4 regions of the Marinomonas sp. A3A genome follow, and region 3 is predicted to be linked to each of the others. Evidence: predicted binding sites of a transcription regulator. Region 3 holds the regulator's gene; each other region holds the start of a gene.
What was found. The regulator sigma-54, encoded in region 3, starts transcription at its own class of promoters, with help from an activator protein. The targets are predictions, from matches to a motif close to TGGCACNNNNNTTGCTNT.

Region 1 (7,988 bases), 1.4 Mb from region 3:
TTAATAGAGGTTCTTACGGTGCGACGATAATCCAAATACGCACTTTGCGATTTTAATACTTTTGACCAAGTCACTTGGCCAAGTTGAATTCTTGTTTCTGGATCAGATTGCAGCATCAATGATACCGCGGCATCAAGAATACGCGTTCCCATATCGGCACGTTCTAAATAGCGTCCCATAATGAGGAAATGCCAGCCAGAATCACGCCTCATGGCTCCGGCAAATAGACCAATGATTTTTTGACACCCCTCAATGATCGTGTTCAAAAAGTCATGGCGACCTGAGCGGTTGATGCCTTGCTTGATGTTCTGTTGTGCGTATAGATCCAGCTCGTTTATCAGCTCCCATGTTTCTTTGGGAACCGCATCACGAGTGGTGCGGATATTTTCTCGCACCATTTTCAATGACGACAACATTGAGCTTGCATTTGTGTCGTCAGCTAAAAGAAATTTCACTACGTTGCGTTCGTCTTTTACTTTGTAGCGTTGTTCGAAAATTTCTTCGCCACTGAGTATCTCGATTAGGTTATACCAAGATACTTCGATATCTTTCGGTAGGTCGAACAATAGGTCGTCATAAACACTGACCAAGCGGGCTGTGTTTTCAACGCGTTCCAAATACCGTGCGCTCCAATATAAGCGTTCTGCGACTCTAGATAACATGATTACTGCCCCTTTGTTTCAACAATCCAAGTGTCTTTACTACCACCACCTTGTGACGAATTAACGACCAAGGAGCCTTTTTTCATGGCCACGCGAGTTAAGCCGCCTGTGGTGACGTAGGTTTCCTTCGCTTGCAAGATGAATGGACGAAGGTCAAGGTGACGAGGTTCTAAGACACCTTTGGATATAAGCGTTGGTGCGGTGGATAATTTCAACGTTGGTTGAGCAATGTAGTTACGCGGGTTTTTAGTGATTAGCTCAGCAAACAATGCTTGTTCTTTTTTGGTCGAGTGGGGACCAACTAACATACCGTAACCGCCCGATTCGTTGGCCGGTTTAACCACTAGTTTGTCTAGGTTGGCGAGTACGTAGGCGCGTTGCTCTGGGTCATCGCACAAGAAGGTCTGGACGTTGTTAAGAATCGGCTCTTCGTTCAAGTAATAACGAATAATATCTGGCACATAAGCGTAAACCACTTTGTCATCGGCAACACCAGCCCCCGGCGCGTTTGCCAGTGCAACATTCCCTGCTCGCCATGCGCGCATGAGACCTGCAACGCCTAGGACAGATTCTGGATCAAAGGCTTCTGGGTCGATGAATAAATCGTCAATACGACGATAGATTACATCTACGCGCTCAGGCCCATCGATGGTTTTCATGTAAACACAGTCGTCGCTGTCGACAAATAAATCGCTGCCTTCTACTAATTCTGCGCCCATTTGTTGCGCCAAAAAGGCGTGTTCAAAATAAGCGGAATTATAAATACCAGGTGTTAATACCACGATCTCAGGATTTTCTATGTCTCTTGGTGATAAAGATGCCAAGGTATCAAATAATTGCGAGGTATAAGAATCGATCGGCAAGATGGATTCGTTTTCAAACAGTTCAGGAAGAACTCGCTTTGTAATGGCTCGGTTTTCCAGCATGTAAGACACACCAGAAGGTACGCGTAGATTATCTTCTAAAACAAAGAAGTCGCCATTTTCATCTCGTACTAGATCGGTACCACAAATATGCGCCCATACGCCGTAGGCTGGTGATACGCCAACGCATTCTGGTCTAAAATTTTTGGAATCTTTGATGATGTGTTCTGGGATGATGCCGTCTTTGATGACGTTTTGGTCGTGGTAGAGGTCGTTGATGAAAAGGTTAAGAGCGGTGAGTCGTTGTTTTAATCCTGCTTCAGCTATTTTCCAGTCTGAGGCTTCTATGGTTCGGGGGACAATATCGAAGGGCCATGCTCTGTCTATATTACCTTCCTCTGTGTAGACCGTGAAGCTGATGCCCATCTCTTGTATCGTTGCTTCTGCGGTGAGGCGCCTCTTTTCTAGCTCGTCTTCAGAGAGACTGTCTAAATATCCCAAGAGTTGTTTTGCTGGAGATCTTGGGGCGCCTTTGTCATCTATTAACTCGTCAAAAAAATCAGATGACTGATAATGGCTGGTTAGTTTTTCCATGTATACCTCGTTCTCTTTATCAAGCCGGAGGTGGGTGCCTTAAACCTGCACACTTACGTGCGCTTTTCTTGTGCATCCGCCCCACATCGGGGAGACTTCTTTACTTTGTAAGGTTAAACCTAGCTATATCATTACCTTGATTAACTAGGTTGTGACTAGTGTTTTCGCACTACTTGAAGAATAAAGCAAGGATCGAGCCATAGTATTTGCAAAGAATGTGTAGGCTTTTAATTTGCCGGGAAGTGATATAGATCGGTTTTATTCAAGTCGAAATTCGCTACTATGGCGCTTCTAGAGTTTTGCAAAAGCATTATCAACAAAGAGGAAAAGTAAGTGGATCAGGTAAGTCGCGTTGTTATTGCTGGTGCAGGTATTGGAGGCTTGTGCGTCGCGTTAGCTTTGGCTAAGCAAGGCTTTCAAGTCGTGGTGTGCGAGCAAGCTGCAAGTCTTGGGGAGGTTGGCGCAGGCTTACAAATTAGCCCTAATGCTTTAAAGGTGTTGCGACAACTTGGTTTGGAAGTTGAATTGAGCGGATTGGCTTTTGTTCCCCAATACGCCGCGATTCGAGATTATAAAAGCGGTGAGTACTACCTTAAATCCTCTTTGGGTGAGCAAGCTGAAGTTCGCTATGGTGCGCCTTATTGGCATCTGCATCGTGCGGATTTGCATCAGGTTTTGGCTGCAGCCTGTGCAAAGGCGGGTGTCGAATTGGTATTAAATGCGGTAGTGACTGGTTATCGCGAAAATACTGAGCTTAATCAAGTCTGTTTGTTGCTCGAAGATGGTGGTGAATTTAGTGCTGACTTACTGATCGGTGCGGATGGCATTCGTTCAAAAGTACGAGAGCAAATGCTAGGGCAAGAGCGCCCAAACTTCATGGGACAAGTCGCATGGCGTGGCGTGATTCCAGTTAGTGATCTGATCGTGAATATTAAACCAGATGCGTGTGTTTGGGCGGGACCTGGTCGACATTTTGTGAGCTATTATTTACGCGGCGGCGATTATGTGAACTTTGTTGCCGTTGAAGAACGCAGTGATTGGCAATCTGAGTCATGGCGTGAAGAAGGCGATGTCGACGAGTTAAAACGTGCTTTTGCAGATTGGCACCCAGAAGTAAGTGAGTTAATAAAGTCCGCGAGCAGTACATTTTTATGGGCGTTGAATGGCCGCAATGAACTGCCTACCTGGTACGACGGTCGAGTAGTTTTATTGGGTGATGCTTGCCACCCCATGTTGCCTTTTATGGCGCAAGGCGCCGCAATGGCGATTGAAGATGCTTTTGTTTTAGCTAAGTATTTGTCTCGTCATACTTTGAGCGATGCTTTACTGAAATACGAGCAAGTGCGTAAACCTCGGGCGACGAAAATTCAGCAAATGTCTAAAGCCAATGCTGGCTTATATCATATGCACGGTGGTGTACTGGGCAAAATGAAATTAAAAGCGCTTCAAGCCGCGGGTCGTTTTGTTCCTGATGTTATCCAGTCTAAGTTAGATGTAGTGTATGGCTATGACGTGACCAAGGATTGATACGGATCGTTTTATAAATATGTAAGAAAAGAGTCTATTTTGTCATTTTATGTTCTACACTTTTTCTTTGAGTTGTAATCATCTATTGTGAATAGGTGGCTTGGCGGCTGTTCTGCGGTCGCTACGCTGCTTTACTCCTGAATTAAATGAACGAATTAAACACGAAGGGATAGTGTCATATGATTGTTCTCTCGGTACTCTTTTTAGTCATTGGTTTGGCTTTGCTATTAGGTGGTGGCTGGTTAGTGTCATTAGATGGCAGCCTCTACTATGTTGTTGCTGGTGTTGCCTTTATCGCCGTTGCTTTGTTGTTAAAAAAGCGTAATAAAATAGCGAATCTAATTTACGCTCTATTGTTAGTGGGAACCTTAATTTGGTCGATTATGGAGTCTGGTTTAAGTTGGTGGCCTTTAGCAACACGAATGGGGCTTTTCTTAGTACTCGCCGTTCCTCTTCTCTTATTGGCTTTCTTTAAACAGCGTAGTGGTGGACGTGTGTTGTTTCCAATTTGGTTAGCAACCGCATTAGTCACTATCTCACCTTTGTTTATGACGTCACCTACGACAGTTGAAGGCAAGTTGACGCGTTCAGTAACCATGTCTGATGCTGATACAGGTAATGTTACGCAAGGTGAGTGGAATGCATATGGACGTAGTAATCTAGGTCAGCGCTTTTCGCCATTAGGTCAAATTACGCCGGATAATGCTGATCAGTTGCAACTTGCTTGGCAATATCAAACAGGCGATAAGAAAGGGCCAAAAGATGTGGGTGAAACCACCTATGAAGCAACACCGTTAAAACTCGGTAACGCTCTTTATGTTTGTACTCCGCACAACTGGCTAATTGCTCTAGATGCGGATACAGGTGAGGAACAATGGGTTTATGATGCGAAAGTACCAGCAGAAAGTCAGCGTCAGCATCAAACTTGTCGAGGTGTTTCTTATTTACCACCTTCCAATTCAACACAGCTTCCAGCTATTCAAAAATCATCCGTACCAGCCCAAAGTTTACCTAGCATGCAGTGTGATGCTCAGTTGTTCTTGCCAACGTCGGATGCGCGTTTAGTGGCAGTGGATCCAACAACTGGCGCTCGTTGCGCTAACTTTGCGGATAATGGTGAGTTGGACTTAATGCACAACATGCCGTTTAAACAGTCTGGTTATTACTATTCTACATCGCCGCCATTAGTTGCTGGCGGTGTGGTGATTGTTTCTGGCTCGGTGAACGATAATTATGCAGTGAATTCTCCATCTGGCGTAATTCGAGCTTATGACGTCAAAACAGGTGAATTGAAGTGGAACTGGGATTCTGGTCATCCAGATGAAACAGCGCCGATCGGTGCCGACGAAACTTATGCGACAAGCTCGCCAAATAGCTGGTCCGTTGCTAGCGCTGATGAAAAACTTGGTTTGGCGTATTTCCCAATGGGGAATCGCACACCAGATCAGTTAGGTATGTACCGTTCACCGGCAGAAGAAAAATATGCGACTTCGGTTGTCGCGTTGAGCCTCGAAACTGGCCAGGTCGCTTGGGTACAACAGTTTGTTCATCATGATCTATGGGACATGGATACGCCAGCGCAACCTGCTTTGTTGGATCTAGATACGGCCACGGGTAAGCAGCCTGCTTTGGTGGTGCCAACCAAACAAGGTGATGTGTACGTGTTGAATAGGAAAACTGGCGAGCCTATTTTTCCTATTACTGAAGAGTCTGCACCGCAAGGCACGATTCCTGGTGACTATGCGGCGAAAACTCAACCTACTTCGGCTTTATCTTTTAAGCCTGCCAAGTTAACGGAAGCGGATATGTGGGGCGCGACACCATTGGATCAACTAATGTGTCGTATTCAATTCAAGCAATTGCGCTATGAAGGTCGTTACACGCCACCGTCAGAGCAAGGCTCTATTGTTTATCCTGGGAACTTTGGGGTATTCAACTGGGGCAGTATTGCTGTTGATCCAAAACGTCAACAAATGTTTGGCATGCCTTTGTATCTTGCTTTTACTTCTACTTTAGTGCCAAAAGAGGGTGCTGATTTAGGGGAAGCGAACAAAGGTGAGCAAGGGTTAAACTCAAACGAAGGTGCAGATTTTGCCGTTGAATTGAAACCTTTCTTATCGCCGTTAGGTGTCCCTTGTCAGCAACCACCATGGGGTTATGTGGCTGGTGTGGATCTTAAAACGGGCAAGACTGCTTGGAAACACAAAAATGGTACCATCGAAGACATGACACCTCTTAAGTTGCCAATAGAAATGGGCATGCCCGGTATTGGTGGTCCAGTGATTACCGATGGCGGTGTTGTTTTTATGGCGGCATCGGTTGATAACTATTTGCGAGCTTATGATATGTCTACTGGCGAAGAGTTATGGAAAGGTCGATTGCCGGCAGGCGGACAAGCCACACCAATGACTTACCTAAACAGTAAAGGCGAGCAAATGGTTGTTCAGGTAGCTGGTGGACATGGTTCTATTGGTACAACCATTGGTGATTATGTGGTTGCTTATAAGTTGAAAAAGTAATGCTAAGGTTGAACTTTTTCTTATAAAGAAACTGCTGTTATAAGATATAACAAAGTCCAGTATTGAAGTGGCCAGAGAGCTGGCGATTTTAATACTGGACTTTTTGTTGTCTTAATATTGCATATAGCAATATTGAATAAAAAGTATCAATATGCGTTTTTTTTGTTATAACGTTTTGTGACAACGACATCGCAATTTATTATTGGTCTCATCTATAACTTTTTACTATTATTTGCGCCTTTCTTCCCTAAGACCACAAGTCGCGGGGCTAACTTAATCTGGAATCCTCAGACGATATGACTTCTAAATCTCCTCTGGCACTATTGCCATTGTTACTTTTCCTTGTTCTTTTTGTTGGCAGCGGCCTTTGGTATCAGTCTGAAGGCGTGGACTTTGCCTTTTATCAGATCTCTGCCCCTGTCGCTATTTTACCAGCTATTGCCTTGGCAATTTTATTAGGTAAAGGGCATTTTAATAAGCGCATTGAAACCTTTATTGAAGGTGTGGGTGACAACACTATTGTGACTATGGTGCTTATTTATTTGTTGGCTGGTGCGTTTGCTAGCGTTGCAAAAAGCGTTGGTGGTGTTGATGCGACAGTTAACTTTGGCTTAAGCGTGGTTCCGCCTTCGCTATTATTACCCGGTTTGTTTGTTATTACGGCATTTGTTGCGACTTCCATGGGAACATCCATGGGCACGATTGCGGCCATTGCTCCGATAGCGATTGGGGTTGCCGAAGCTGCTGATTTACCTTTGTTGCTAACAGTCGGCACCGTCATTGGTGGTGCTATGTTTGGTGATAATTTGTCGATTATTTCCGACACCACTATTGCAGCAACACGAACTCAGGGCTGTGATATGCGTGACAAATTCCGCATGAACTTCAAAATTGCCTTACCTGCAGCCTTGGTGACTTTAGTTTGGCTGTTTTTCCAGAGTAGCGATGCGCACATTACAGATATTAAAGACTATGATTTGATTCGCGTTTTGCCTTACGCTGTTGTTTTAGGCCTAGCTGTTGCTGGTGTTAACGTTATGTTGGTGCTGTTCAGCGGTATTATTTTAGCGGGTGTGATTGGTTTGACCATGCAGCCTGATTATTCTGTGGCATCTTGGTCTTCTGATATTTATGCGGGTTACACTGGCATGCAGGAAATTTTGATTCTTTCCTTGTTGATTGGTGGTCTAGCTGCATTGATGAAATCGCAAGGTGGTCTAGAGTGGTTGGTTGGCACCATCGAGCGTATTAGTCGTGTCTTAGGTGCGAAAGCTGGATCAACACGTGCCGGTGAGCTGAGTATCAGTGCGGCCGTTGCATTAACTAATTTATGTACGGCTAATAATACTGTTTCGATTTTAATTAATGGTTCAGTCGCAAAAAATATTGCTGAACGATATAATGTCGATCCGAAACGCAGTGCTAGCTTGTTAGATATTTTTTCGTGTGTGGTGCAAGGTGTATTACCGTATGGCGCGCAAATTTTATTGGCGTCTTCTTTGGCAAAAGTATCGCCATTAGAGCTTGTTGGTTATGTTCAATACAGCTGGTTATTGGCTGTGGCAGCTTTGATTTCTATTTTTATCGCTTGGCCGAAAGGCGCTAAATAGACATTTCAAAAAGTAAAATATTTCTTTGGAAGCCCGCCAGCCTGCATTTTAAGCCCAGGTTAGCGGGCTTTTTCGTGCTTTCTTGTAAAGGTCTCTGTAAGTTTTATCTAGTCATTTTTTTCGTAAGGAATATTTTTGAAGCAAGAATCACATGTTAAAGCCGAATTAATTCTAGTGTTTGTCACTATTTTGGCAGGGTTTGGTTGGATATTT
Region 2 (7,988 bases), 1.1 Mb from region 3:
ACCAACTTCCCCAAGCACCACTAAATCATGCGGTAATACTCTATCGCGGAAACTAGAAACGACTGCAGCGATGGCCGCGAGATCTGCGCTGGTTTCCAATACTTTTACACCGCCAACCACGTTCAGATACACATCTTGATCTGATGTTAGTAAGCCGCCGTGCTTATGCAAAACGGCCAAAAGCATGGCTAAACGATTATGGTCAAAGCCCACTGTGACCCGTCTTGGATTACCTAAAGCTGAATCATCGACCAGCGCTTGCAGCTCCACCAAAAGAGGGCGAGTGCCTTCCCAAACGACCATCACAAGACTGCCAGCCGCTGGATGATTGCTACGGTTTAAGAAAATGGAACTTGGGTTCTTGACTTCTTTTAGGCCATTTTCTAGCATGGCGAAAACACCTAACTCATTCACGGCACCAAAGCGGTTTTTCATGCCGCGAAGGGTGCGAAAGCGTGAGTCTTCTGAGCCTTCGAGCAACACAGAGCAATCCACCATGTGTTCTAGTACTTTTGGTCCAGCCAAAGAGCCGTCTTTAGTCACATGACCAACGAGCAATACCGCAGTTTGTGTTTGCTTGGCAAAACGTGTCAAGACAGCCGCACTTTCTCGAACCTGTGATACGCTGCCTGGAGCGGATTCAACACCATCCAAATGCATCACTTGGATCGAGTCGATAACCATGACTTTCGGTTTAACTTGTTGGGCGATGGTTAAAATCGCTTCCACATTGGTTTCTGACAGCATCTTGAGGTTTTGAGTCGGTAAGCCAAGGCGTTGTGCTCGCATGGCAACTTGTTGAAGGGATTCTTCGCCAGTTACATACAACGCGGTTTGTTGTTGCGCAAGCCAGCACATGGTTTGCAGCAATAAGGTACTTTTCCCTGCGCCTGGATGTCCACCAATCAGTACTACACCACCAGGAACCAATCCGCCGCCTAATACTCGGTCGAATTCGTTTGCACCTGAGCTAAAGCGAGGAACATCGCCTAAATCCACATCGGATAAATTCTGTATACCAGTAACAGCGCCAGCGTAACCTTGATAACGTGGATCTTGGCTAGCGGAAACACGAGCAGAAGTTTTGCTAGAAGTAAGGCGTATTTCGGATAGTGAATTCCACGCACTGCAGGCTTGGCACTGTCCTTGCCATTTTGCGTAGTCGGCTCCGCATTCATTGCATACAAAGGCGGTTTTTGCTTTGGTCATGAGAGGTCTCTTTAAGATGTTGCGATAACGTCCATGTTATCACAGGAAAAAGCTGTATCGCTTATTTCGATTTTTTCCAATTGACTGAGTAAAGATCGGTACGACGGTCTTTTAGGTTGTTCACTGAGCCTTCGCTGCGAGTCAATTTTAGCTTATCTAAATCTAGATCCGAGAACATGATCATTTCTGTGTTTGGTGTGGTTTCCGCCATAACCGCATCGTGCGGATAAGAGAAATCAGATGGTGAAAACACGGAACTCTGTGCATATTGAATGTCAAGGTTTTCCACTTGTGGAAGGTTGCCACAGCTACCACAAATAACCACGTAACATTCGTTTTCAATGGCACGTGCTTGGGCACAGCGACGTACACGCAAGTAGCCATTTTTCGTATCTGTCCAGAATGGTACAAACAAAATGTCCATGTCTTGCTCGGCCAGTAATCGACCTAGCTCAGGGAATTCCACATCGTAACAAATCAAGATGCCTACTCGGCCCGCATCAGTATTGAAGACGCGTAAATCATTGCCACCTTCAATAACCCAGTCACGGCGTTCGTGGGGAGTGATGTGTATTTTCTTTTGCTCTTCCACGGTACCGTCACGACGACATAGGTAACTGACGTTATAAACAGTCTCGTCTTCAATTACTGGCATGGAGCCGGTAATGACGTTGATGTTATAGCTGACTGCAAACTGGGACATTTCATTGATAAAGCGTTCAGTGAAGCTCGCTAAAAAGCGAATGGCTTCAGTCTGGTTACTTTGATCTGGGCTTAGTCCAATCAATGGTGCATTGAAAAATTCAGGGAATAATACAAAGTCACTTTTATAATCAGATACTGCATCGATAAAGTATTCGACTTGCTTTAGTAGCTCGTCAACGCTTTCTACTTCACGCATTTGCCACTGAATCGCACCGATACGAACTTGGGTTTTACGTGAACGAATCACGTTAGTATCTGGTTCGAAGAAGATGTTTTTCCATTCCAACAAGGTTGCGTAGCCTTGAGATTTTTCATCTTCAGGCATGTAGCGTTTTAGTAAACGAGTAACTTGGAAATCGTTAGACAATTGGAAAGTCAGAATAGGGTCGTAAATTTTGCGTTCGCGAACGGATTCTAAGTATTCCGCAGCGCTCATTTCATGGGCGTGTTCGTGGTAACTTGGAATACGACCACCCGCCAAAATAGCTCGTAAGTTATGCTGACGACAAAGGTCTTTTCTCGCTTCATATAAACGACGGCCAAGACGGTAGCCGCGGTATTCTGGCGCGATCAAAACATCTAGACCGTACATAGCGTCGCCACGATCGTCGTTTAAAATATTTTCTTTTTGATCGATAAGATCATCATAAGTATGCGGGTTACTAAAACGCTGATAGCTGACTTGAACAGACAAGGCTAAGCCAACGATTTTACCGTGGTCTTCTAGGCAGATTTGTCCTTCAGGAAAGTCTTTGATCAGCTTGTGGATTGTGTGTTCCGGCCATGAGCCACCAATGTCGTGATAGACCTTATCCATCAGTACTTTTATTTCGTCGTAGTCGTCGTTGGTAAGGTTACGAATGGTTAAATGTAAATCGTCGTGCATGTTGGCCTCTATAAATCGGTCTTATGTATTGCTCATGATAACGCGTATCGGTGTGAGTAAGTAAGAGATCAGTATGTCATAAGGGTGTATAACGCTAACTCAATAAGGGATATAAAAAGAAAACCCCCGCCGAGGCGAGGGTTTTGATATTAAAATGTCTAAGTTTTATGAAGAGATATTACTTCTTGCTGAATTCTGGGTACGCTTCCATACCACATTCAGAAAGGTCAACACCCTCATATTCTTCTTCTTCAGTAACTCGAACACCCATGATGGCTTTGATGATTAACCAAACCACTAGGCTAGAAACGAATACCCAAACGAAGATAGTAAGAGCGCCCGCGATTTGTCCGCCGAACGTAGTGCCATCGTTAGTTAGTGGCACAGCTAGCAAGCCCCAAAGACCAACCACACCGTGAACAGAGATCGCGCCCACTGGATCATCGATTTTAAGCTTGTCTAGAGTCAGGATAGACACAACAACAATCAAACCACCAACAAGACCGATAAGCGTCGCACCTAGAGCAGATGGCGTATCAGGACCCGCGGTGATTGCTACCAAGCCAGCAAGTACACCGTTTAGAAGCATAGTTAGATCGGCTTTGCCGAATAAGATTCGAGCGAGAATAAGTGCACCGATTGCGCCGCCAGCTGCTGCTGCATTTGTGTTCAAGAACACCATGGCAACTGAGTTAGCACTAGCGATATCGCCAAGTTTTAGTACAGAGCCGCCGTTGAATCCGAACCAACCCAACCAAAGGATCAAAGTACCTAATGTTGCTAGTGGTAGGTTAGCACCAGGAATAGCGCGAACTTCACCGTTTGGACCGTACTTGCCTTTACGAGCGCCAAGTACCAATACGCCAGCTAATGCAGCAGAAGCACCAGCCATGTGAACGATACCAGAACCTGCGAAGTCAGTGAAACCTAGGTCGCCAAGGCTAAACATACCGAATACAGAACCGCCACCCCAAGTCCAGTTACCTTCCATTGGGTAAATGAAGCCAGTCATTACGATTGCAAATACTAGGAAAGCCCAAAGCTTCATACGTTCAGCAACTGCGCCAGATACGATAGACATCGCTGTTGCAACGAACACAACTTGGAAGAAGAAATCTGAAGCACCAGAGTAGATTGCACCGCCTTCAAATCCACCCTCACGTCCTGCAAAGTCCGTTAAAGTAGAAGCAACATCTACGTCTTGAATACCAGTAAGGAACCACTCGCCACCGTACATGATAGCGTAACCACAAACTAGATACATGATGCAAGAAATGGCAAACAAAGCCACGTTCTTGGTTAGAATTTCAGTGGTGTTTTTAGCACGTACTAGACCTGCTTCCAACATGGCAAATCCAGCTGCCATCCACATGACCAGCGCGCCACACACCAAGAAATAAAAGGTGTCCATCGCATATTGTAAGTGAAAAATTTGATCTTGCATGTCTCGCCCCCCTAAAGGCTTGTATAATTAGAGCAGTGATTAAACTGCTTCTACACCAGTCTCGCCGGTACGAATACGAACCGCTTGTTCAAGGTTAACGATAAAGATCTTACCGTCGCCGATTTTGCCAGTGTTTGCTGCGCCAGTGATGGCTTCAACCACTTGGTCGGTCATTTCATCTGCAATGGCAAGTTCGATTTTTACCTTAGGTAAAAAATCCACTACATATTCAGCGCCGCGGTATAGTTCTGTGTGGCCTTTTTGACGTCCGAAACCTTTTACTTCTGTTACGGTGATACCTTGAACGCCGATTTCAGAAAGTGCTTCTCGAACATCATCGAGTTTAAATGGCTTGATGATGGCAGTTATAAGCTTCATACCCACTGTCTCCTTTAAAAGTCAGTTTTATTGTCGTATCGCAGGTACTTAGCTTTATTCAATATGCGTGCCATATATAGATATGCCCTTATAACAATGGCTTTGTAAGGATTTTGTCGACTTTTCGAAATTAAAAAGAGCATCAGATGGCTTTATTTAGTGCGGCATATTGGGGTGTCTTGGTTGGTCATTGCATTAACTTGGTGCGAATGGGTGACTTGTGTGAGTGGCATTACTGGACGAGATCCCTATCTTATTGCTTCTGATCAGAAAATAAACATTTAGCTAAGAGTGTAATGCGTGCCTTATTTAGAGGATTTGTTTTGATTAAAGCCCGCAATATTTTATTTCTCGCACAAAAAAGAGGCAATTTAATAGTATTGCGTGTTTATAAAGGAGCAGGGATATAAAGATGTGCAGCTGAGAGCTTGTTTGCACCTTACTTAGGCTTCTATACTATTAAGTATTGTAAATGCAAAAATGAGAATGACATGATTGATCAATTTATAAAGCAGCTTGGAACCGGATTAGGACAAGCAGCAGAAACATTGGGTAAGCTGCCAAAAGAAGAGATTCAGGCGCAACTGCACGAAGTGGCACGTAATACATTAAGCAAAATGGATTTAGTCACACGTGAAGAGTTTGAAGTGCAAGCTGCAATGTTGGCCAAGTACCGTGAAAAATTGGCTGTATTGGAAGCTCGTTTAAATGAGTTAGAGAAAAAAGACTAACTCATTTCCAACCTTGGAGCCATTTTTCAGGCGATGTCAGGGCTTGCCAAGGTAGAGAGTACTGATTTTTGTTGATTACGGCTTCAAGCACGCATTCTATGACGATGTCGTTATCATCTTTAATGAGTTTGGTGACGATAAAATGCTTTTCTTTTTGCTGTGGTGAGGTGGACGTCCATTTTGATAACAGCAGTTTGTTGGGGTTTATTTGGTGCATGGGAAGTCGGTAACCTTAATAAGCGAATGAAATAGAGATACGAAAGAAATGACAAGCTGGATTGCTTGTCGTTGAAAATTGCCAATTAAATTGATCAAGGAGTGATCATGAGTTTAGCTACTATTTATAGTCGTGCCCGTGTGGGCGTGTCTTCTCCTCTCGTTACCGTTGAAACTCATATTTCAAATGGATTGCCTTCCCTTAATATAGTGGGTTTACCTGAAGCTGCCGTTCGAGAAGCAAAAGATCGTGTGCGTAGCGCGATTATAAACAGCCATTTTGAATTTCCCACTCGACGAGTCACCATCAACCTAGCGCCAGCGGATTTACCCAAAGAGGGCGGTCGATATGATTTGGCGATTGCTATCAGTGTGTTAGTCGCGTCTGGGCAACTTGGAGAGTTGAATTTACGTGATACCGAGTTTATTGGCGAATTGGCTTTGTCGGGTGATATTCGTGGCGTGCCAGGATTACTACCATCGGCCATTGCTTGTCATCAGTCTAACCGTCAGCTGATTCTTCCTGAAGACAATCAACAAGAAGCCGCTTTAGTGGAAGGCGACGCGGTATTTGCTAAACACCTTACCCAAGTGACAGCCCATCTACTAAAATTAAGTAAGTTACCTGTTTGCGAATCTAAACCCACAGAGCCGTTGCCTTTGGATCATAAAGACATGCGCGATGTAAAAGGCCAATATCAGGCGCGGCGAGCGTTAGAAGTCGCAGCAGCAGGCGGGCATAATCTATTATTTATAGGTCCAGCTGGAACAGGCAAAACCATGTTAGCGTCACGTTTACCAAGTATAATGCCCGCTATGACTGAAGCTGAAGCACTGGCTGTGGCGTCAGTTCAATCGGTAGCTGGACGAAAAATGGGACTCGATTGGTATTGGTCTGAACGCCCCTTTAGGTCTCCGCATCATTCTTGTTCGGCTGCTGCATTGGTAGGAGGCGGTTCAATTCCTAAACCAGGCGAAGCCTCTTTAGCGCATTGTGGCGTGTTATTTTTGGACGAGCTACCAGAATTTGATCGCAAAGTGTTAGAGGTACTGCGCGAACCATTGGAAAACGGCGAAGTGCATATTTCCCGAGCTCGCGGTCAAGTGACTTTTCCGGCTCGATTCCAATTGGTTGCCGCTATGAACGCCAGTAACGAAGCCTACAATGGTGGACAGGATTATTATCAATCCAGCGCTAGCCAAAAATACCTTAAAAAACTTTCTGCGCCATTTTTGGATCGTATCGATTTACATGTAGAGGTTCCACCTTTGCCTTCTAATGTTTTAGTGAACGCGCAAGAAGAAGGGGAGTGCAGTGCCAATGTTCGCGAACGAGTTGAACGCGCAGTTGCAAGGCAAAGAGCGCGTCAAGGCGTACAAAATGCATTGCTAAGTGGCCGCCAATTAGAAGCTATTTGTGCGCTAAGTGATGATGACAAGCAGTTCATGCAACAGGCATTGGAAAAACTAAAACTCTCGGCGCGTGCTTATCATCGAGTCTTAAAAGTGGCGCTTACTCTAGCAGATTTAAACGACTCTCCAGTAACAAGAGCGCATTTAATGGAATCGTTAAGTTATCGAAAAATGGAAAAAACCTTATCTGTGGCGGTCTCTTCTTAAACGAAGGCTACTTTTAAAAACGGCTTAACCATAGACTTTACTCCGAAACATTGGAGGCGAATCATGCCTTCAATGAGGTTTAATTAAAGATTTTCAGCTCTTTTAAATGCAGGATAAAAGCTGTTTTAACCTTGCTCATTTCGTTACAATCCTCTTCCCATTTTTGGGACTAATAATAATTAAATAGTCGTTGCGTGCTCGCAGTTGTTGATTTATTAGCGGCAAGGGTGAGTGGCCTATGTGGAGTGTTGTCTTATGGTTATCCAGCTGTTCCCTTTTTGGGCGTTATTGCTTTCAGCAATTGCCTTTTTTCAACCGGATTTATTTGTCGGCTTGAAAACTCAAATCGTTCCATTATTGACCATCATTATGTTGGCAATGGGATTGACCTTAAGCCCTGCAGACTTCAAACAAGTATTGAAGAATGGTAAAGCCGTTGGTGTGGGTGTGTTATTGCAATTTTTAGTCATGCCTATTGCGGCGTTTGGTGTGGCCTTTGCATTTGGTTTTGATACGGAATTAACCGTTGGCATGTTGCTTGTGGGCAGTGTGGCAGGCGGTACCTCATCGAATGTTATGTGTTACTTAGCAAAAGGCGATACGGCGCTGTCTATTTCCATGACGGCTATTTCGACCTTACTTGGCGTAATACTGACACCATTCTTAGTATCTCTAATGATTGGTCAGAGCGTCGATGTACCAGTCGCTGGTATGTTAATGAGCTTGTTTAAAATCGTATTATTGCCTGTTGCGGCGGGTGTGTTGATTAATACCTTCTTCTCAAAGTTTGTACGCAAAG
Region 3 (7,988 bases):
GCCCCTAACAATCCAATACTTTTCATAACGCCACCCTGCCAGAGACATCTTCTTCTGGATAATGAAAGGGAACAGGGCCATCAGGCTCACCGTTCAGAAATTGCTTCACTTCAGCATCATCAGATGCTCGAATCTCATCCGCAGAACCTTCAGCTATAACCCGCCCACCAGCCAAAATACAAACATGATCAGCGATAGAAAGAGACTCTTCAACATCATGAGAAACAAGAACCGACGTGATATGTGCAGAATCATTAAGCTGACGAATCAACTTCACAAGAACCCCTTTCGATATTGGATCTTGTCCAGTAAAAGGTTCATCGTACATAACAAGCTCTGGATCTAAAGCAATCGCGCGAGCCAAAGCAACACGACGAGCCATACCGCCAGACAATTCCGATGGCATCAAATTAACAGCACCTCGCAAACCAACACTGTAAAGCTTATCAGCCACAATATCCGCGATTTTCTTTGCATCGTACTTAGTGTGCTCCTCCATTGGAAAAGCAATATTCTCAGCAACAGTCATATCACTAAATAAAGCACCACTTTGGAAAAGCATGCCCATTTTCTTTCGCACCTTATAAAGTTCGGAGCGAGACAAGGCATGAACGTCTTGACCATCCACTAAAATCTTGCCCGAATCTGGCGCAAGCTGTGCCGCAATCAAACGCAGCAGCGTCGTTTTTCCCGTTCCACTAGGCCCCATTACCGCAGTAATTTTACCTCGTGGAATAGTAAGGGAAACGTTCTCATAAATAGACCGCTCTCCCCTTGAAAAACTAACATTTTGGACTTTTATATAAGCATCTACCACTGACACACCTTTTTAATCCCTATAAAATATTGCCAGATACTAACATCGCCCCCCGATAAATAAAATCGCGACACAGCCAAATCCATTTTGTTTATAAGATCAAGCCTTGAATTTCAACGTCAAACCTCATTAAATGGTACTCCCTGTATCTATGAGTAATATCAATACCATGCTGTTGTTTTCAATCGCCCTAATTCTAGGCTTAATTTTACTCGTAATGAGTTCCGACAAATTTATAGAACACTCTGCACTTGTAGCAGAGAAACTAAATGTTAATCCAATGATAATAGGCATTACATTAGTCGCGTTCGGCACATCAGCACCAGAAATGGTCGTTTCAGCCATTGCCGCACTGGATAACGCCCCTGAAATTGCCGTCGGCAACGTCCTCGGATCTAACATTGCTAATATCGCTCTTGTCTTCGGTATCACATTGTTATTCTCCTCGATCCCAATAGCGTCGGGCCTATCATCAAAAGAAGTCCCTCTTGTATTGGCAATCACACTGCTAGCAGGATTTTTACTGTTTGATCAGACCCTTGGCGTATGGGATGGAATCATATTAATTGCTGCTTTTATCATTATTTTGGTGATTTTATTGAAAGGCAGTAAAGATTTAGAAAATGATTTAAAAGCAGACCTTCCCGAAGATGATGGCTCTTCTATTGGCAAATCTTTGTTGATTGCCTTTATTGGTCTTGCTGTCTTAATAGGTAGCTCAAAATTACTTGTTTGGGGAGCAATTGGCATAGCGACCGCTTTAGGCGTAAGCGAATTGGTTATAGGCCTTACTATCGTTGCTGTCGGAACCAGCTTACCAGAGCTTGCCGCTTCAGTTAGCAGCGTACGAAAAGGTCATCACGACATAGCAATTGGTAACATCTTAGGATCAAACATCTTCAACTTAGCAACTGTACTTCCTCTACCTGGCTTAATTGCACCAGGATTAATTGATGGAAGCGTAACAAGCCGAGACTTCCCTTGGGTATTAGGCTTAACCGTCGCTCTTGCTCTTGCCATTTTCATCTTCAAAAGAACGAAGAACAACAGCATCCCTCGATGGGTAGGTGTACCACTGATTGCTTCTTATGGGGTTTATTTATTTATCATTAGCACAAACGGTTCGGTGTAATGCTTTCGCTTAAACAACTAATAAAACCCAAAAACCTCTCGATCATAGGGGCTGCTTTACTATTAGTGGCTTCTTTAGGGTGGTATGGGACGACACCTATGCAAAACTTGGTTCAAACTGAATCACTAAGCAGCTCACCCGACTATTTCATCACTAAAGTCAAAGTAAAAGAGTTTGATACCGATGGAGCTCTAATTGAAACACTCGACGCAGAACAAACACTGCATTATATAGCTAAATCCAGAACCTTATTAGAAACTCCGAGTATTGAACGCTACACAAAATCAGGTCAATGGAGCGCAAAAGCAGATAAAGGGGTTATTGAAGACGGAAGTAATGATATTCTATTAACCGAAAACGCTAGAGCAACTAAAAAATACCTCCAATCTGAAGATATAAAGCTCAGTGCAGACAACATACATTACTTAGATAAAGATCAATCACTAACCAGCTATGGAAACGCGACACTTATCTCCACTCAAGGAGAGACTTCTGCTGGAGAAATTAAAACTTATATCAATTCAGAAGAAGTCGTGATGACAGGATCTGTACGAGGAAAATATGAAACGATTCATTAACATCAGCGTGTTGCTCACTTCGGCCCTAATTGGCCAATACGCATACGCACTGCCTGACGACACAAGTAAACCATTAGAAATACAGGCAGATGAAGCATTATTCGACCAAAACTCAGGCGAAGCAATATACAAAGGTAATGTATTTGTTAAACAAGGTACCATTGAAATTCAAGCGCAATACCTTAAAGTAACAACCGATCCAAAGACTCGACAATTCAGCAGCCTAGAAGCCACAGGAAAGCCTGCGAAATTTAGCCAGCAAATAGATTGGAGCGGCAACATTGTTATTAGCAAAGGTAACGAAATACATTACCTAACAAGCGAATCAAAACTAGAAATCATCGGCGACGGCTATTTAAGTAGAATGCAAAATTCCATCACTGCAGACTACATCCTTTATATGGTCGATGACGGCACTTTCAGTGCTGAGAAAAAAGATTCAGGGCGCGTTTCAATGACTTTACAGCCACAAGCGCCAAAAGATAAACAAGCACCTGAGACCAAAAAATAGATGGCTATACTAGAGGCAAAACACCTTGCAAAGAGTTACAAAAAACGCCAAGTCGTAAAGGATGTATCTATTTCCGTTGAGTCAGGCCAAGCCGTTGGCCTACTCGGCCCTAATGGCGCGGGCAAGACAACCTGCTTTTATATGATAGTTGGCATGGTAGCAAACGATGCTGGCGGCATATTTATTGACGGCCAAGATATTACTCATGACGCGATGCACACACGTGCTCAAAAAGGCGTTGGCTACCTTCCTCAAGAGGCATCTATTTTTAGAAAAATGTCTGTAGAGGATAATATTCTAGCCATCTTAGAAACACGCAAAAAACTAACAAAAGCGCAACAACAAGAAAGACTAGAAGAGCTCTTAGAAGAGTTCCATATCACTCATATTCGCACCAACCTAGGAATGGCCTTATCAGGAGGAGAAAGACGCCGGGTCGAAATAGCGAGAGCTGTTGCCATGAACCCAAAATTCATCTTACTTGATGAACCATTTGCTGGCGTAGACCCTATTTCCGTTGGTGATATAAAGCACATTATCAAACACCTCCAAGAGAGTGGAATCGGCGTCCTAATTACCGATCACAACGTCAGAGAGACACTAGACATCTGCGATAAAGCTTACATTGTTGGTAATGGCTACATCATTGCATCTGGCGATGCCAGTACCGTCATCAACAATGAACAAGTAAAAAAGGTCTATTTAGGCGACGACTTCCGCCTGTAACCCCTTATCATTGCTGTAGAAAGGGAGTAGTATGCACAACTCGTTCCAATTCATTCAATTAGAAGAAAGAGTTGCTCTATGAAGCAGTCTTTACAATTAAAGCTCGGTCAGCAGCTGACCATGACGCCACAACTGCAACAGGCTATCCGCTTGCTGCAGCTTTCTACGTTGGATTTAAAACAAGAAATTCACGAATTCCTTGAGTCTAATCCACTACTTGAGCTCGACGACGACGAACAAATTCATAGCGACATCCCTGCCAGTATAGAATCAAAAAGTGCTGCAGATACAACAGTCGACAACAATAGCGAAGAAGCACGCGTAGAGTCCGAGTGGACAGAAAGTATCCCAGAAGAACTGTCCATCGACAGTAACTGGGATGACACCTACCAAAGCTCTGCGGCCGTCAGTGATCACAACAGCTACGAAGGCGATAGCGACTTCGAAAGCCGAAATGCACCAGCAGAAAGCATACAAGACCATTTAATATGGCAATTAAATTTAACTCACATGTCAGATCGCGACATCGAAATCGCTTACGCCATCATTGAATGCGTCCAACCCGATGGCTACTTAAGCATTTCCCCCGATGACATTTGTGAGTCCCTTTGTACAGAACTAGAAGAGCTTGAGTTAGACGAAGTCATTGCTGTACAACACAGACTACAACGCTTTGACCCTGTTGGCGTATGCTCGATCGACCTACGCGACTGCCTTCTTGTGCAACTGGAAGCTTTCCAGAGCCACCCTCTATACAAGAGCACACACAATCTTATTGATCATTACCTACCCTTGTTAGGTAACCGAGATTTTGCTCAGTTAAGCCGCAAAACAAAATTAAAAGACGAAGCACTAAAAGAAGTCGTCAATTTGATCCAACAGCTTAACCCACGCCCTGGCTCAGTGATCGACGCAGATGACACCGACTACGTTATTCCAGACGTCACCGTAAAAAAACGCCATGACGTATGGCAAGTTGAACTAAATAACGACGCGTTGCCGCCCATCAAAATCAATGAGACTTACTCAGCGATGGCTAGCACAGCAACAACCGCCGAAGATGCCACCTACATCAAAACCTCTCTTCAAGAAGCAAAATGGTTCATGAAGAGCTTGCAGAGCCGCAACGAAACATTATTAAAAGTGGCCAGCTGCATAGTAAGTCGACAAATTGATTTCTTCGAACTTGGCGAAGAAGCCATGAAACCCATGGTTCTTCACGATGTTGCAGAAGAAGTTGGCATGCATGAATCAACTATATCTAGGGTAACAACCCAGAAATACATGCACACACCTAAAGGTATTTTTGAGCTAAAGTACTTCTTCTCCAGCCATGTCAACACAGCCTCTGGCGGAGAATGTTCTTCTACAGCAATACGAGCTATGATTAAAAAGCTTGTATCAGATGAACCAGCAAAAAAACCACTAAGTGACAACAAGCTAGCTGCTATTTTAGCAGACCAAGGCATACAGGTTGCTCGACGTACTGTTGCCAAATATCGAGAGGCGATGAACATCCCTCCTTCCAATGAACGAAAACGACTGATCTAAACGGAAACCATTTTATCATGTCCTTGAAATCATTATTAAAAGCGGAACTCGTTCTCGCAAAACAAGATATTGTTAGTAAGAAACGCGTCCTTGAAAGCATTGCGGAAGTCGCTTCAAATCGACTACATTGCGACAACGAAGCCATCTATGACGCATTACTTGGTCGAGAGAAACTAGGCAGCACAGGCATTGGCAACGGCATCGCTATTCCACATTGCCGTCTAGAGTCTGCAAACCACACCGCTATCGTTGTTATGTCTCTACAAACGCCTATTGATTTCGACTCCATCGACAAAAGAGCGGTTGACCTAATATTTGCTCTAATTGTTCCACCTCATGAGTGCGATCAACACCTTGCAACTTTAGCCCAAATCGCCGAGCTTGCTCAGTCTCCAGAAGCATTGGACAAGCTGCGTACAGCACAAACCAATGAAGAACTATTCAATATTTTTGACTCATTAATATAGGGAAACAGCATGCAGGAAGAGTCCGTCACAATTATAAACAAACTTGGCTTGCATGCTCGCGCTGCCGGCAAACTAGTTGAAACAACCACTCGCTTCTCTTGCGACATCACCATAGAAAAAGACAGCCGCAATGTTGACGGCAAAAGCATTATGGCAATGATGATGCTGGCTGCTGGAAAAGGCACAGAAATTCGTGTCAAAACCAATGGTGAAGACGAAAAAGACGCAATAAAGGCGGTGATAGAATTAATCAACAATCGCTTTGGTGAAGACGAGTAAAACCTTCTATGTCAGAGCAAAACACGCTTAATCACCTTCAAACGGTTACTGAATCGCTTGAATCCGGTGCCACCATGCAAATCCGTTATCTACTTAACGGGGCTTTGCCTGCACAAGATGTTGCTCGTCTATTAGAGTCCTCCCCTCCCAAAGAGCGTAAGCTTCTTTGGGAGTTAATCGAAGCAAAAAACGAAGGTGAAGTACTTCAATATCTAAGCGAAGATATTGGTGTACAGTTCATGAAAAACATGGATACAGAGCGACTCATCGCCGTATCCGAACACTTTGAAAGCGATGACCTTGCCGACTTACTTCAACACCTACCAGAAAAGGTCGTAAAAGAAGTTCTTGCGTCAATGTCCTCGCAAGACAGAACAAGAGTTGAAGCACTATTAAGCTACTCGGAAGATTCCGCCGGCGGCTTGATGAACACGGACACCATCACCATACGTCCAAACATCACCGTCGATCTGGTTTTCCGCTATCTACGCAGACACTCAACCCTGCCAGACATGACTGATAACCTACTTGTTGTTAGCCGATCAGATCGCTTATTAGGCACTCTCCCCCTCACCAAACTATTGGTATCTGATGTTAGCGCAACCGTGCGCGACATCATGGAAACAGAATTCACGGTCATTGATGCAGAGACACCAGCCAGCGAAGTAGCACAGCTTTTCGAAAAAATGGACTTGGTTTCTGCACCTGTTATTGACAGCAAAACCAAAAAGCTACTTGGCCGCATCACCATCGATGACGTTGTAGATGTTATCCGAGATGAAGCCGAACACTCCATGTTAAGCATGGCAGGTCTTGATGATGATGAAGACACCTTCGCACCCATCATAAAAACCACTAAGCGACGCGCAGTGTGGCTTGGCATAAACCTAATAACGGCTTTTACCGCATCCTACGTCATAGGTTTATTCCAAGAGACGCTAGACCAAGTTGTTGCATTAGCTATACTCATGCCAATCGTTGCTAGCATGGGCGGTATAGCTGGCTCTCAAGTACTCACACTGGTTATTCGCGGTATCGCACTCAATCAGATAGGCTCCACCAATACTCGCTGGTTACTCAACAGAGAGCTCATCGTTGGACTCATAAATGGCCTTCTTTGGGCAACGGTTATCGCCGCCCTCACCGCACTTTGGTTTGACAACATCAAGATTGCCTATATCATTGCGGGCGCCATCATAATAAATCTGCTATTTGCTGCAGCCACTGGCACACTTCTGCCGATTTTGCTAAAAAAAATCGGTATCGACCCTGCCTTAGCTGGCAGCGTAATTTTGACTACCGTGACCGACGTGGTTGGATTTTTATCCTTCCTTGGTCTCGCTACTATTTTTCTAATATAGGTTCCCATGACAGACTTTGATCAATTTGAAAACAACGAAGAAGAAATCCCTAAAAGCAAAACCCAGATCAAGCGTGAAATGGAAGCCCTGCAAGATCTTGGAAAAAAACTATTAGGCCTAAGTAAAAACCAACTTAAAAAAGTGGAAATGTCTGACACATTACGCGAAGCATTCGTTGAAGCTGGCCGCATAAAGCAACATGAAGCCATGAGAAGACACTTGCAATACATCGGCAAGGTAATGCGCACAGAAGACCATGAAGCTATAGCGCATCGTGTCGCACTTTTCGACTCAACATCTGCCGCTTACAACAAGCTATTTCATCAGCTTGAAATTAAGCGTGATGCACTAATTGGCGAAAACAGCAAAGAAGAACTGTCGCAATATTTAGAGGAAAACCCTCAGGTTGAAGACATTCAACTGCTTAGACAGCTTATTCGCCAATCTCAAAAAGAAGTATCACAAGCAGGCAACACCACAAACCGTAAAAAGCTTTTCCGCTTCTTACGCGAAGCCGAAGAAAAGCGTCTAGGGTTAACTGAATAAATTCCAACCCAACCCAAAAT
Region 4 (7,988 bases), 1.1 Mb from region 3:
CAGCATCTGGAATAACAGACATAAATGCTTCTCGCACCTCTTCTCCAACTTCGAAAGCGTCTGGTCCAATAGCCGGCCCAAGCCAGACCATAACACGCTCTTTTTCATCGAATTGCGCAAGGGTAGATTCCAAAACGCCAGCACAAAGTCCACGCCAACCTGCATGAGCCACCGCCACCTTTGTCCCTGCTTGATTGCAGAAAAATACTGGTAAACAATCCGCGGTAAGCACAGCACAAACCTGATTAATAGAACGAGAAAACGCCGCATCAGCACTGTTTGGTAATGTCTCACAAGGCAAGCTAACCACATCAGTACCATGCACCTGATTTAGCCAAATTGCGGAATCAGGCATATCAATATAAGAAGCAAACAATTGGCGATTCTGATGAACCGCAGCAAGATCATCCTGAACATGAAGCCCTAAATTCAGACTATTAAACGGTGCGCCACTCACACCACCAATCCGAGTAGAAACATAAGCACGAACAGAGGAAGGCGCAGGCCAAGTAGGACAAATATAAGAAGAGGTGTTAGAAGACATAACTATCTCCAAAAAAAATAAAAAAAGGCAGCCGAAGCTGCCCTTATAACACGACCAAATTAGAAATACTCAGAGTCATTACTACCAGACTCCACCATATCTCTCTTAAGGGCATCTAATAGTTTCTTCATATCATCTGGCAAATCAATTTCCCATTGCATCCACTCACCGGTAATCGGATGAGACAACTCCAGCTTCTTCGCATGAAGAGCCTGACGTCGGAAATGACGCAACTCATCCTGCAGCTCTGGAGAGCATGCCTTTGGCATTTTCAAACGTCCACCATACTGAGGATCACCAACCAATGGGTATTGGATAAATGCCATGTGAACACGAATCTGATGAGTACGCCCAGTCTCTAATTTTAAACGAATGTGTGTGTGGTTTTTAAAACGCTCAACTAAACGATAATGGGTTACCGCGTCTTTACCGTTTACGGGCTCTACCGCCTGTTTTTGGCGGTTATGAGGGTGACGGCCAATTGGCTCATCAACCACACCACCGCCAGTCATTACACCAATAGAAATTGCTTCATACTCACGTCCCATGCTGCGCTCTTGCAACTGAGTCACAAGATCTGTCTGTGCCGCTAATGTTTTAGCAACAACCATCAACCCCGTAGTTTCTTTATCAAGGCGATGAACGATACCTGCACGCGGAATATGTGCGGTCTCTGGTGCATGGTGAAGAATCGCATTCATCAAAGTGCCATCTCGGTTACCCACCGCAGGATGAACAACCAAACCAGCAGGTTTATTAATGATAATGATGTCGTCATCTTCATAAACAACATCCAGCTCCATTTCTTGAGCTTCATGTTCTTCTTGAGCTTCGATTACGATATCTAATGTCACCACTTCACCGCCAAACAATTTCTCTTTTGGCTTAGTGATTTTACCATCAACCTTCAAGACACCTTCTTTAATCCAACTTTGGATACGAGAACGTGAGTAGTCGCTAAACAACTCTGTCGCGATCTGATCAAACCGGTTGCCACCCAAATCGAAAGGAACTTGGGCTTCTTTTACTATGCGCTCTGCCATACAATGTACTTTAGTCTGTTGTTTTTAACTCAATAATTTTATCATTGGGTTAAAAGTGAAAAAACGTGTAGCGCCTTGCACTTCATCATCTTTCGCAATTTAACGCTACAAAATGCCGATTGAGGCTAATCTACTACCATATCAAGGTTTTGATTATACATGGGATTTCATCACTCGTTGCTCCGATTCTCTGGAATAGTAAGTTTTTCTTTATTCATTGTCGCCTGTTCAAGCAAGCAGGTACAAGAACCAGACCTGCCTGAACGCGTCTATTACGACAAAGCTCAACAAGCTCTGGACGAAAATCTGCCATCCACTGCGATAAAACATCTGAAAGATTTAGACTCACGCTATCCATTTGGCGAATTCAGTACCCGCGCGGAACTGGACCTAATCTACGCTCAAATGGAAGCCAGTGACTTCATCGCTGCTCACGCTTCCGCTGAGCGATTTATTAAGAATCACCCAGAACACGATTCTGTCGATTACGCTTATTATATGAGAGCTTTGTCCACCTACAAAGGCGCCGAAAGCTTAATGTCACGCTACTTGAACCTCGATCCAAGTGAAAGAGATTCAAAAGAACTGGCAAAAGCCTTTAATGAGCTTGCTGATTTTACATCACGCTTCCCCAAGAGCACTTACGCTCCTGATGCTAAAGCACGTATGTACTATTTACGAGAGATGGTAGCGCGCCATGAAATACAAGTCGCACGCTATTATCTGAAAAGAAAAGCACCTCTTTCTGCATTACGTCGTAGCCAAGAAGTTATTCAAAACTACCCAAGTACGCGCTCTGTAGAAGAAGCATTAGCAATTAGTGTCCAGTCTTATAATGACTTGAAGCAGACAGATTTAGCGCAAATCAATTTTAATGTGCTAAAACAAAGTTTCCCGAAATCATCATACATTGACAATCAGGGTAACTTTGTCGCCATCCAATTACCAAGCGACGCTGATCCAGGCTTTATATACTGGGTAACGTTTGGAATGATTAATTAATCGGGATACACACCGCTTAGTGAGCAGGAAAGAGTATATTCTCTTGCCCTGCTTGCCAAGCGGAATGCTTGATCATTACCACAGACTTGAACATACAGGAATTAACAAATCCTGCTAACCATCGTATTACATTATGGTATTGAGATGACTCAAACCATTCTTGATTAACACCAGCAAACTGACGCACAAATGGAAATAGTGCAATATCCGCCACACTAATGTCATTTCCAAATAGAAATTCATTTCTACTTAAACGCTTATCCAATCGACGTAAAAAAACTTCGCCTTTATTACGATAATAGTTTTCACTGAACTCAGGATGTCGATCCGCGTATTTATAACGGTCTAACCAATGTTTAAAAAAATTATCGTTATACGCTATCCATGCTTTTATCTTATTTTGCTGACTATTTTTCAACGGCCACAGTTGATTCACTAGATTGCTATCATTCGACTGCGAGAGCGCCCAGAAAATAATATCCAAACTCTCAGGGTACCTAACGCCATCTATATCAATAAGTTGCGGTACACTTGATCGCCCACCCAACTTCAACAATGCGGCAGGTTTAGATTTCAAAATCACTTCACGTAAATGTACAGTTATCCCCAAGAGAGCAATGGTATATCTAGCTCTCATAGCATAAGGACAACGCCTAAACGAATACAACACAGGTAACAAAATAATCCCCTACTTTCTACAAGCCATACAAATTACAAACATAAAAAAACCATGTTCCTCATCAATACCTTATACAAAATAAAATATTTAAATGCATGGTTTTTTAGTAAATCAAAAGCTCAATTATACTGGGGTAACATTTTCAGCTTGAGGACCTTTTTGTCCTTGGGTAACTTCAAATGTTACTTTCTGGCCTTCCTGTAGAGTACGACGACCATTGCCATTTATAGAACGAAAATGAACAAAAACATCAGGACCGCCTTCACGCTCAATAAATCCAAATCCTTTTTCGTCATTAAACCACTTAACAATACCTGATACTAACTGACCTGACATAACAACCTCATTATTTGTGTTGCTCTTAAATAAGCAATCTTTTAACTATGCAAAAAGCAATTAAACTTTAAGCAACGCCTTAATGTTAAGTGCATTAAGTTAACACCAATCTAAAAATACACCAACCCATCGATAATATGTTGTAAAAAACAAAATAGAAAGTAAATGGAAAACAAGTATTGTTAAAAAAGGTAATAACTCTTAAATCAGATAATAAAAGCTCCTCTAGAGAATGGACAATAGCCTAAAGCCTCACCTCACAACCAAAGCAAGCAACCCGAAAAATACCAAAACAGTGCAAATGAAAAACCACCCATCCATTTAGCACCAAAAAAAAGCACAACTGGAACAATTATTGCTTTCCCAAAAATCAGTTCTAAAATCTCTCATAAAACAACTCAAAAAGCCCCAAAACAAAGCGCTTATGGATAAGAGAAAACCTTTTCGGTGCAAAAAAAACATTAGGAGCCACTTGTGATATCCACAAACAGTGCAGTAGACACGCTAATATCCAGTTCAAACACCCTTTTTATACTACTCGGCGCCATTATGGTATTTGCTATGCATGCAGGATTCGCCTTTTTAGAAGTCGGAACTGTACGCCATAAAAACCAAGTAAATGCGTTAGTTAAAATAATGACAGACTTTGCTATTTCCGCTCTTGTGTATTTTTTTGTCGGCTACCAAATCGCTTACGGCATTAACTTTTTTGATAGTGCCGCCGTGCTATCGCAGGAGCATGGCTATAGCTTGGTAAAATTTTTCTTTCTCATGACCTTTGCAGCCGCAATACCCGCCATTATTTCTGGAGGCGTTGCTGAGCGAGCAAAATTTTATCCAATGCTTATTTCTGCCGCCATTATCGTTGGTGCAGCCTATCCTTTTTTTGAAGGCATCGTATGGAATGGTAATTACGGATTTCAAAATTGGTTAGAAAAACAATATGGCGCCCCTTTCCATGACTTTGCAGGCTCGGTTGTCGTCCATGCTTTTGGCGGCTGGGTTGCACTTGCAGCCATTATATTACTTGGAACGCGACGCGGTCGCTTTAAACACGGAAAATTAGTCGCATTCGCGCCGTCAAATATCCCATTTTTAGCATTGGGCGCTTGGATACTTTGCATAGGTTGGTTTGGCTTTAACGTGATGTCAGCGCAAACTCTCGATGGTGTGAGTGGATTAGTCGCAGTCAACTCTTTAATGGCTATGGTAGGCGGCATTATCGCCGCCATGCTATTTGGAAAAAATGATCCAGGTTTTATCCATAACGGCCCATTGGCAGGCTTAGTTGCCATATGTGCAGGCTCCGACATCATGCATCCTATTGGAGCCTTAGCTACCGGAGCAATTGCAGGTGCGATATTTACAACTCTATTCACTATCATCCAGCAAAAATTCAAACATACAGATGATGTACTTGGTGTTTGGCCACTACATGGCGTTTGTGGAGCCTGGGGGGGCATTGCTGCAGGCGTTTTTGGATCAGAATCACTTGGTGGACTAGGTGGCGTTAGTTTTACCTCTCAGCTGTTAGGGAGCCTAGGAGGCATTATGATAGCAACGCTAAGTGGATTCATTGTTTACGGAATAGCAAAAGCAATCAGTGGCATAAGACTCAATGAAGAAGATGAATTTAATGGCGCGGATTTATCAATCCACAAAATTGGTTCGATTGGTAAAGAATAAGTCCCATGCTAAAAAGTAGCCTGATGTCACTTTAATTTTCAACTAAAGTGACATCAGTTTTTTTTATTTTCTAGTTAATCTTGAAATTGCTATAATCACCCATTTATTAGAGTAAAAGCGTTAATGAAAATTTGGCTAATAACGCACAGTGAAGAATTAAAAAAAAACTCAGGAACAGGAAGGCTAGTAAAAGAGACCTTAGGAAAAGAGTGCGAAATTATTGTCTGGTCTAGAATCGCGCCAAACGAAGCTATATTAAACCTATCACCATCCGATACTTTGCTGATTTATTTGTGTGAAAATGAAGAACAAAGAGCAATTAATGATAGCCAGATAGCTAAGGATAACATCATCATTATTGACGGAACTTGGCAGCAAGCGAGAAAAATGTATAACCAGTCACCTTACCTAAAAAAATTCCAGCACCATGAAATTAAAGATATCAAATCCTTATACACAAAACGTCGCAATCAAAAAAATATCGGTCTTTGCACTGCTGAAGTCGCTATTCATATTTTGACTGAATATAAACATCCAGCTGTGTCAGAATTATCTTATAAATTCACTGAATTTAATCAGTAACTCTTACTCTAATTTCACCCAAATGCTCGACCCAAGCCTGCATTTCGTCCCCAACAACGACAGCCCCAACATTCTCAGGTGTACCTGTCATAATTAAATCACCTGGTCGTAACTCAAAGACCTCTGACAGTTTACAAATAACCTCTTCAATAGACCAAGTTAAGTTTGAAACATGGCTAACTTGCTTAAGATCGCCATTAACTTTTAATCCAATTTCGGCTTCTGACACCTTAGAAGCAAGTTGGTCTGTTTTTAAATAAATAGAGCTTATTGGTGCGGATTCATCAAATGATTTACCCACCTCCCAAGGACGGCCTTTCTTTTTAGCTTGAGTCTGAAGATCCCGACGAGTCATATCCAAACCGACAGCATAGCCTAAAATAGAGGCTCCAGCTTGCTCCATCGTTAAATTACGACCACCCTCACCGATAGCCACAATGAGCTCTACTTCATACTCAAACTGCGACGTAGCCATAGGATAAGAAACACAAATAACTTCAGAAAAAGCAGCGGGAACAACGCAAGATGCATCTTTGGCAAAAAAAAATGGAGGGTCTCTTTCAGGATCATCACCCATTTCCTTTGAATGCGCTGCATAATTACGACCAACACAATAAACACGGCCAACAGGAAATACTTGATCACTTTCAACAATAGGTAAATAGACCCGAGATTGTTCCGCTACAATATTTTTCACTTAAACCTCAATAGAATATAGAAAGACCTAGAAATGACCTGACTTTAACCAGATAAAACAACCTGAAGCGACACTCCAGCGATCTAATCTAAAATCAGGCTCACGAAGCCAAGCTCCCGAAGACATTTGGATATCACCATATTTAGCCAGACCAGAAATAATAAATAACTCAACAGAAGCACATAAGTCCAATTCGTCTAATATATCTTCACTATTCTGAATACGAACCAGCCAAACTCGCTCATCTCCAAATTGATAAAGAGATAGAATTTCTGATTTTTCAGACGACCAGATACTAGAAGTATCTACATAGACCTGATTTAAATCATGGGGTTGAAACTGATGCAATTTGACGAATAAAAAGCAGCCATCACGACTATGAGGAGCATGGCTACTGCCAGGAGGATTTCTAAAATAGCTACCAGCTTTGAAGTCACCTTTTTCATCGGAAAAAACACCATTTAAAACAAGTATTTCTTCTCCCAAAGGATGGGGATGAGGACGAAACACAGAATCAGCTTCATATTGAACTAAACTCGTCGCATGACCCCGTTCAGTTTCTTCCCGCGCTAGAGGCTTTCTATAAACACCAGACATAGGACTGGCTACCCAATCAATTTTATCTGTATCCATGAATACTGTCTTAGCAAAATCCATGTTAAGCATAACTGACCGCCAACCTAATATTAAAAAATAAGTTTAACGGTTTGATCAAATAACAATCAAGTTTTTATTGTTCATTGAAATAGAAACAGCAGGCATAAAAAAAGCACCAGATGCTGCCACCTGGTGCCAAAAAATGCTCCAATAAATCCGCCTACAAGAGAAGAAATATGGAACCTTGAATGATCTTACTTAACGTAAGGCTCCTAGCCTTATTAGATCAGGAGCCTTAGAGTAAATAAAATCCTCTAGGAGAAGATCTTAGAAACCGTAGTAAACACCAACAGCTGTTGTGTCATCTTCAGTAGATTTAAATTGTCCTACTTCTGCAAAAACATATATGTTAGATGCTAGGCTATAAGTAACACCTACACCATATTCGTTAAAGTCATCAGCATTATCTGGATCTACATTCTGATAAGAAGCATATACATCACCAGAACCATAGCCATAACGAGCAGCTAGACCTGCAATATCTTGAGTATCTTCAGTCGTTTCATACTTAGCTGTCACAGACAAGCCATCTACAGGAGTAACTGTCACAGCCAAACCAGTTGTCGCTTCAGCATCAGAAGTGTTATTACGAGAATCATAACCCAAGGCAACAGAGAACATATCAGCAGAGTACTTCAACACAACCATGCTAGACAGTGAGTCGTAGTTATCGTTAGTTGCACTACCTTCACTAGCGTCGCCTTTCACCTGAATTGCAGTTTGCACTTCAAAACCATTAATAGAAGGTGAGAAATAAGCAAT

Region 1: the regulator sigma-54 is predicted to act here: its motif matches at 2,302-2,319, upstream of CYL31_RS04860 (circularly permuted type 2 ATP-grasp protein).
Region 2: the regulator sigma-54 is predicted to act here: its motif matches at 4,678-4,695, upstream of glnK (P-II family nitrogen regulator).
Region 4: the regulator sigma-54 is predicted to act here: its motif matches at 3,949-3,966, upstream of CYL31_RS16785 (ammonium transporter).

Annotation. Positions count from the first base shown of each region.
Region 1 is NZ_CP025532.1:1,044,816-1,052,803, forward strand. It holds gene CYL31_RS04855 (alpha-E domain-containing protein) at 1-662, opposite strand, end outside; gene CYL31_RS04860 (circularly permuted type 2 ATP-grasp protein) at 665-2,119, opposite strand; gene CYL31_RS04865 (FAD-dependent monooxygenase) at 2,453-3,646, shown strand; gene CYL31_RS04870 (glucose/quinate/shikimate family membrane-bound PQQ-dependent dehydrogenase) at 3,826-6,165, shown strand; gene CYL31_RS04875 (Na+/H+ antiporter NhaC family protein) at 6,462-7,775, shown strand; gene CYL31_RS04880 (DMT family transporter) at 7,911-7,988, shown strand, end outside.
Region 2 is NZ_CP025532.1:3,622,869-3,630,856, reverse strand. It holds gene radA (DNA repair protein RadA) at 1-1,209, opposite strand, end outside; gene CYL31_RS17025 (carbon-nitrogen hydrolase family protein) at 1,271-2,800, opposite strand; gene CYL31_RS17020 (ammonium transporter AmtB) at 2,979-4,244, opposite strand; gene glnK (P-II family nitrogen regulator) at 4,284-4,622, opposite strand; gene CYL31_RS17010 (accessory factor UbiK family protein) at 5,114-5,353, shown strand; gene CYL31_RS17005 (TIGR02450 family Trp-rich protein) at 5,355-5,570, opposite strand; gene CYL31_RS17000 (YifB family Mg chelatase-like AAA ATPase) at 5,678-7,189, shown strand; gene CYL31_RS16995 (bile acid:sodium symporter family protein) at 7,445-7,988, shown strand, end outside.
Region 3 is NZ_CP025532.1:2,479,514-2,487,501, forward strand. It holds gene mlaE (lipid asymmetry maintenance ABC transporter permease subunit MlaE) at 1-26, opposite strand, end outside; gene CYL31_RS11560 (ABC transporter ATP-binding protein) at 23-823, opposite strand; gene CYL31_RS11565 (calcium/sodium antiporter) at 969-1,949, shown strand; gene lptC (LPS export ABC transporter periplasmic protein LptC) at 2,048-2,527, shown strand; gene lptA (lipopolysaccharide transport periplasmic protein LptA) at 2,511-3,038, shown strand; gene lptB (LPS export ABC transporter ATP-binding protein) at 3,039-3,764, shown strand; gene CYL31_RS11585 (RNA polymerase factor sigma-54) at 3,843-5,315, shown strand; gene ptsN (PTS IIA-like nitrogen regulatory protein PtsN) at 5,333-5,782, shown strand; gene CYL31_RS11595 (HPr family phosphocarrier protein) at 5,792-6,061, shown strand; gene mgtE (magnesium transporter) at 6,070-7,422, shown strand; gene yjgA (ribosome biogenesis factor YjgA) at 7,429-7,968, shown strand.
Region 4 is NZ_CP025532.1:3,576,856-3,584,843, forward strand. It holds gene pgeF (peptidoglycan editing factor PgeF) at 1-544, opposite strand, end outside; gene rluD (23S rRNA pseudouridine(1911/1915/1917) synthase RluD) at 604-1,587, opposite strand; gene CYL31_RS16770 (outer membrane protein assembly factor BamD) at 1,747-2,589, shown strand; gene CYL31_RS16775 (glutathione S-transferase) at 2,606-3,259, opposite strand; gene CYL31_RS16780 (cold-shock protein) at 3,392-3,604, opposite strand; gene CYL31_RS16785 (ammonium transporter) at 4,079-5,290, shown strand; gene CYL31_RS16790 (tRNA-uridine aminocarboxypropyltransferase) at 5,396-5,872, shown strand; gene CYL31_RS16795 (fumarylacetoacetate hydrolase family protein) at 5,862-6,569, opposite strand; gene CYL31_RS16800 (cupin domain-containing protein) at 6,597-7,235, opposite strand; gene CYL31_RS16805 (porin) at 7,494-7,988, opposite strand, start outside.